One region of the Bradyrhizobium algeriense genome, then DNA from elsewhere that is predicted to be linked to it. Evidence: predicted binding sites of a transcription regulator. Region 1 holds the regulator's gene; the other holds the start of a gene.

What was found. The regulator PhoB, encoded in region 1, activates phosphate uptake and scavenging genes when phosphate is short. The targets are predictions, from matches to a motif close to TGTCATNNANCTGTCAT.
Region 2: a site for PhoB is predicted at 1,911-1,927, ahead of phnF (phosphonate metabolism transcriptional regulator PhnF). Genes of this name have one in related genera too.

The regions. Positions count from the first base shown of each region.
Region 1 covers NZ_JAZHRV010000001.1:7,759,285-7,762,689, forward strand. The annotation lists gene pstB (phosphate ABC transporter ATP-binding protein PstB) at 1-499, shown strand, start outside; gene phoU (phosphate signaling complex protein PhoU) at 511-1,227, shown strand; gene phoB (phosphate regulon transcriptional regulator PhoB) at 1,239-1,940, shown strand; gene V1286_RS37190 (protocatechuate 3,4-dioxygenase) at 1,954-2,532, opposite strand; gene V1286_RS37195 (tripartite tricarboxylate transporter substrate-binding protein) at 2,540-3,405, opposite strand, start outside.
Region 2 covers NZ_JAZHRV010000001.1:4,094,561-4,097,965, reverse strand. The annotation lists gene phnE (phosphonate ABC transporter, permease protein PhnE) at 1-195, shown strand, start outside; gene phnE (phosphonate ABC transporter, permease protein PhnE) at 192-1,040, shown strand; gene phnF (phosphonate metabolism transcriptional regulator PhnF) at 1,147-1,875, opposite strand; gene phnG (phosphonate C-P lyase system protein PhnG) at 2,049-2,462, shown strand; gene phnH (phosphonate C-P lyase system protein PhnH) at 2,464-3,069, shown strand; gene V1286_RS19960 (carbon-phosphorus lyase complex subunit) at 3,072-3,405, shown strand, end outside.

The DNA of each region.
Region 1 (3,405 bases):
CGTCGGCATGGTGTTCCAGAAGCCGACGCCGTTCCCGATGACGATCTACGAAAACATCGCCTTCGGCATCCGCCTCTATGAGAAGATCTCCAAGTCCGAGATGGATGGCCGGGTCGAGAAGGCGCTGCGCGGCGGCGCGCTGTGGAACGAGGTCAAGGACAAGCTGAACGCCTCGGGCCTCTCGCTGTCCGGCGGCCAGCAGCAGCGGCTCTGCATCGCGCGCACGGTCGCGGTGCGGCCCGAGGTGATTTTGTTCGACGAGCCGTGCTCGGCGCTAGACCCGATCTCGACCGCCAAGATCGAGGAACTGATCCAGGAACTGGCGGAGGATTACACCATCGCCATCGTCACCCATAACATGCAGCAGGCGGCCCGCGTCTCGGACAAAACCGCCTTCATGTATCTCGGCGAGCTGATCGAGTTCGACGACACCAACAGGATTTTTACCTCGCCGAGCGATCGACGCACCCAGGACTACATCACCGGCCGGTTCGGTTGAGGAGATAACACATGGCTTCTGAACACACCGCCAAGGCATTTGACAGCGATCTTCAGGAATTGACCCGCCTGGTCGCCGAGATGGGCGGCCTGGTCGAGCGCATGATCACCGAATCCGTCGATGCGCTGATCCGCCGCGACGTCGCGCTCGGCAAGCGCGTTGTCGCTGCCGACGTTGAAATCGACCGCCTGCAGCATGCAATCGAGGAACGCGCGGTGCTGACCATCGCGCGGCGCCAGCCGATGGCGATCGACCTGCGCGAAATCGTCGGCGCCATGCGGGTTGCTACCGATCTGGAGCGGATCGGCGACCTCGCCAAGAACATGGGCAAGCGGGTCGCCGCGCTGGAGAACGATTTCCAGCCGCTGAAGCTGATCCGCGGCCTCGAGCACATGACCGATCTGGTGCAGTCGCAGGTCAAGTCGGTGCTGGATGCCTATGCGGCGCACGACCTGCCGGCGGCTATGGCGGTCTGGAAGGGCGACGAGGAAGTCGACGCCATCTGCACCTCGCTGTTCCGCGAACTCCTCACCTACATGATGGAGGATCCGCGCAACATCTCGTTCTGCATTCATTTGATGTTCTGCGCCAAGAACATCGAACGGATCGGCGACCACGCCACCAACATCGCCGAAACCGTATTCTACATGATCGAGGGACAGCAGATGCTCGACCAGCGCCCCAAGGGCGACATGACGACGTTTGCGACCACGATACCGAATAGCTGAGGGATACAAGAATGAGCGCGCGCATAATGGTGGTCGAGGACGAGGAAGCGCTGACCACGCTGTTGCGCTACAACCTCGATGCTGAAGGCTATGACGTCGAAACCGTCGCCCGCGGCGACGACGCCGATACGCGGCTGAAGGAGCGCGTGCCGGATCTCGTCGTGCTCGACTGGATGCTGCCGGGGCTGTCAGGCATCGAACTCTGCCGCCGCCTGCGCGCCCGGCCGGAGACCAAGCAATTGCCGATCATCATGCTCACGGCACGCGGCGAGGAGAGCGAGCGGGTGCGGGGCCTGGCGACCGGCGCCGACGATTACATCGTCAAGCCGTTCTCGGTGCCGGAGCTGCTGGCGCGGGTGAAGGGCCTGCTGCGGCGGGCAAGTCCCGAGCGGCTCGCCACCGTGCTCACCTATGGCGACATCGAACTCGACCGCGAAAAACGCCGCGTCGCGCGTTCGGGCCGCTCCATCGATCTCGGCCCGACCGAGTATCGCCTGCTGGAATTTTTTCTCGAGCATCCCGGCCGCGTCTTCAGCCGCGAGCAGTTGCTCGACAGCGTCTGGGGCCGCGACATCTATATCGACGAGCGCACCGTTGACGTCCATATCGGCCGCCTGCGCAAACTGCTCAACCCGGGCCGCGAACAGGACCCGATCCGCACCGTGCGCGGCGCGGGTTATGCGCTGGATGACAGGTTTGCGAAGGTGGAGTAGGGCGCGACCGAAGTCAGCCCCGCGCAAGAACGATATCGAAATTCAGAACGCGATGGTCTGCTCCATCTTCCGATGGAAGTGGCTCTGCAATCAGCAGATCGGGACGCAGCGCAGCGTTGAGCAGCCTGTCGCAGGCATTGAGCGGCTCGCCGGGAAAATACATCTGGGTGATCAGCCGCTCGAATCGGCCGTGAACTTCGAAGTGGATATGAGGCGGGCGCATCCAATCTGGACCTGCGGGATAAGCTCCAGGCTTGACGGTTTTGATCCGATAGACGCCGTCGCTATCAGATAGAATGCCGACGCAACCGACAAAGTGGGGATCGAGCGGCGCAGGATTTAGGTCGTTGGCATGCACGTAGCGGCCAAAGCTGTTGGCCTGCCAGATCGTGACGGGTACCCCGCGAACGGGTTCGCCGTCGAGATTGAGCACCCTCCCTGTGACCTCGATGATTTCTCCCTGCGCACACCCCTCGAAACCCTTGACCGAGGTCAGGTCGGCCTGTGAGGCCGGCGTCTGCCCGGTCGGGAAGTAGGGACCGAGAATCTGGTCCGGTGTCCGGTGCAGCCGCGTGCCCGTTGAGTTGTCCATGACCCCCTCAATCTTCTGGCGTAAAGCCGGAGGCCTGGACAATTGGGGCCCAACGGTCGAAATCGGATTTGATCAGTTGCGCAAATTCCTTCGGCGTTTGGCCGGCGGGATCTACGGAAAGCTTGGCCAAGGCCGTTTTGAAGGCGTCGGTGTTCACCACCGCGCGGATCGCCTCATTGAGGCGGTTCACCGTTCCGGCAGGCGTATTTGCCGGAACGAAGACGCCAAACCACTCGTTGGCTTCGAGCGCGGAATATCCGGCCTCCCGAACCGTCGGCACATCGAGAAGCAGCGGGGATCGTTGCGATCCAGTTGTCGCCAGTGCCCTTATGGCGCCGGATTGCACATGCGGCAGTGCAGTGCCGATTGGATAGATCGTAGCGGCGATTTGACCGCCGATCAGATCCTGAATGCCGCCGGGGCCGCCATAGGGCAGATGCACGAATTCGAACCTGCCCGCTTTGGCCAGGCTCACGCCGGTGAAGTGCAGCATCGACCCGGCCGCCGCCGTACCGTAGGTGGCTTGCTTGGGATTAGCCGCGCACCATTTCACGAAATCGGCCAGCGTCCTGACGTCGGCAGGCACCATCGGACCGATGGTGATCAGAAATGGAAAGGAGCAGACTGTGGTGACGGGAGCGAAATCCTTGAACGCATCATAGCCCAGCGACTTGTAGACGTGGGGAAATACGGCGAAGCTGGAGGCGGGCGTCAGGATCATCGCCGTGCCATCGGCCGGGCCGCTTTTCAGCGCGCCGAGCGCCAGACGCCCGCCGGCGCCGGGACGATTGTCGACGATGAATGAAAGTGATTGATCCTTCATTCCCTCAACGAGCCTCCTCGCAATCACGTCGATCGCGCCCCCCGCACCGA
Region 2 (3,405 bases), 3.7 Mb from region 1:
AATGTCCGCGAGGCCTCGGTGATGGGTTTTGTTGGCGCCGGCGGCATCGGGCAGGAGCTCGTCGTCGCGATCCGCAAGTTCTATTACTCCGACGTGAGCGCGATCCTCGTCACCATCATCGTCACCGTCTTCGTCATCGATATCACGACCGGCTGGCTGCGCGGAAAACTGTTCGGCAAGGAGGCGCGTGCATGAGCCAGTTGCCGAAACCGGATACAGATGCGCTCCGGACCAAATATCCTGACGTCTTCGACCGGCCCGCATCCGCGCGCCTCGCCATGCCGGCGATGATTTTGGCTGTGTTCGCGATCTTCGTATTCGGGTTGGTCGATCTCGGCTTCTCGCCGGCCAAATTGGTGTCGGGCCTGAGCCAGCTCGGCTGGATCACGGTGATGATGATTCCACCCGATCCCGGCTCCTCGCTGCCCGCCTATCTCGCAGCCCTCGGTGAGACGCTGTCGATCGCGCTGCTCGGCACGACCTTGGCCGCCGTTGCGGCGCTGCCGGTCAGCCTGCTGGCGGCGCGGAACATCATTCCGTCGAACCTGCTTCGCTTCCCGGTGCGCCGGTTCCTCGATTCCGTCCGCGGTGTCGATACGCTGATCTGGGCGCTGGTGTGGATCAACGTCGTTGGCCTCGGCCCGTTTGCCGGTGTGCTGGCGATCGCGCTGTCCGACTTCGGCGCGTTCGGCAAATTGTTTTCCGAAGCCATCGAGGCCGCCGACAGGAAGCAGGTCGAGGGCATCAGGGCTTCCGGCGGCAACGCGCTGCATGAAATACGCTTCGGCCTGATGCCGCAGGTGCTGCCTGTTATAGCGGGGCAGGTGCTCTATTTCATTGAATCGAATACCCGCTCGGCCACCATCATCGGTATCGTCGGCGCGGGTGGCATCGGCTTGCAGCTGGCCGAGCAGATCCGGGTGCTGGAGTGGCAGAAGGTCTCGTTCCTGATCCTGATGATTTTGGTCGCGGTCGCCGCGATCGACTGGATCTCGGGCAAATTGCGCTTTGCCATCATCGGACAGCGGGCAATCGCGTGATGAATCCGTAACTCAGTGGGGTGGGCAAAGCGAAGCGTGCCCACCATCTTTCCGAATCTTTGGCATAAAGGGTGGGCACGCTTCGCTTTGCCCACCCTACGAGCTGTCAACTATTCTCCACCAAAAACTCGACGCGTTCCGCAGCAAAGCGCGAACGCTTGGTCGTCAGCGGCTCGCCGCCGGTATCGACGTCGGTGCTGTCGACCACGAGCACGGGACGTCCGAGCGCCAGGTCCAGCCGCGCGGCGTCGGTCGCGTCGACGATACCGGCGGTGATCCGGGTCGACGCACGGCGAAAATCCCGGATACCGTAATGCGCCACTAGCTTGGTCATCGAACGCACATCGGCAAACACCTTCCCGGCGTTGGGAAAGCGTTCGGCCGAAAGCCAGGTGGTGCTGACGCAGATCGGTGCGCGGTCGGCCAGCCGCACCGATTCGATCCGGATCAAGGGTGCCCCGGTCTTCAGTCCGAGTTCCCGCGCCAGCTCGCGCGTAGCGGCTTCCTCGGTCGCGTCGATGAATTGGCCGCGCGGCTCGCGGCCGCCGGCGCCGACGATTTCGGAAAACCGCGTTCGCGAGTGCAGCGGGTAGGCGAGGCGCCGGGTCTCGACATAGGTGCCGCTGCCGCGCTCGGCGCGCACCAGGCCGCGTTCGGCGAGCGTGGCGAGCGCTCGGCGAACGGTGTGGCGGTTGACCCGATAGGTTTCGGCGATCTCCATCTCGCCCGGCAGCTTTTCGCCGGCAACAAAGCGGCCGTCGGCGATGCCGCGTTCGATGCCGTCGGCGACCTGCCGCCACAGCGCGACGCCGGAGGGCGTATCCTGGATGCTCATGGCGTAAAGCGGGCCATCTGGAAAAATCACCTCATTGTCACGAAATCGTCATGGCGCTTCGCTATCAAGTTGTCTAGTATCATAGACAACTTGATTCCGGCAAGGCCGATATGATGGTGAGCGACGAAAGTATGGAAAACAAGGGTGGCGGGCAGGCGCGGCGCAGGGCCATGATGGCGGTGCTGGCTCATTCTGCAACGGCCGACATAGAAGGGCGTCTCGGAATGGTCGCGTTGCCCGCGCACGAAGACCTGCGCGCGCCCGAGAATGGGCTCGTCATGGTGCGCGGCCGCGTCGGCGGCGACGGCGCGCCGTTCAATCTCGGCGAGGCGACGGTATCGCGTGCCGCGGTGCGGCTGTCGACCGGCGAGGTCGGTTTTGGCTACGCGCTCGGCCGCGATCGGGAGAAGGCCCGGCTGATCGCGCTTTGCGACGCCATGGTGCAGTCAGCTGAGCTTGCTGGCGCGATCGAAACCCAGGTCGTTGCACCGCTGCGTGCGGCGATGATCGAAAAACGAAACCGCAAGGTCGCAGAGGCCGCGGCAACACGGGTCGATTTCTACACACTGGTGCGGGGTGAGGGCTGACATGACGAGCGTTGCCGAACTGCCCGCAGGATTTGCCGACAAGGTGTTGTCGGCGCAATCGGTCTTCCGTTCCGTGATGGATGCGATGGCGCGTCCCGGCAGCGTCCAGCGCGTCCAGCCTGCAGCGGGCGGGCCTGATACGATGATGCGTGGCGCCGCCGCCATCGCGCTGACCTTGTTCGACCACGATACGCCGGTCTGGCTCGACGGCCGGATGTCGGCCGCAGCTGATGTCGCCAAGTGGCTCAAGTTCCACACCAGCGCGCCGGTCGTTGTGGATTCGTCGATTGCCAGTTTTGCATTGATAGGCGATCCGCAGAGCCTGCCGGCGCTCGATCGCTTCGCGTTCGGCAGCAATGAATATCCGGACCGTTCGACGACGCTGATCCTGCAGGTCGAGAGCCTGACGGATGGCCCCGTGGTCGAGCTGCAGGGCCCCGGCATCGACGGCTCGGCAGCGCTTCGCGCTTCAATCCAGCCGCGTGATCTGTTCGAGCGGTTGGCCATAAACGCCGCACTGTTTCCGCGCGGCATCGATGTCGTGCTGGTTCATGACGATTCCATCGTCGCCATACCGCGCACGACGCGGCTCGTGAGGGGAGGCTGACCATGTACGTTGCCGTCAAGGGAGGCGAACGCGCCATCGAGAATGCCCACCGCCTGCTGGCGCATGAGCGGCGCGGCGATCGTGATGTTCCCGAACTGTCGCTGGCTCAGATATCCGAGCAGCTTTCGCTTGGCGTCGACCGCGTCATGACGGAGGGCTCGCTCTACGACCGCGAACTCGCGGCGCTCGCCATCAAGCAGGCGCGCGGGGACCTGATCGAGGCAATTTTCCTGGTGCGCGCGTTCCGCGCCACGTTGCCTCGCTTTGGCGCGACCGAGCCGGTCGACACCGGCGCGATGCAGGTGCGACGACGGATTTCGTCGACGTTCAAGGATG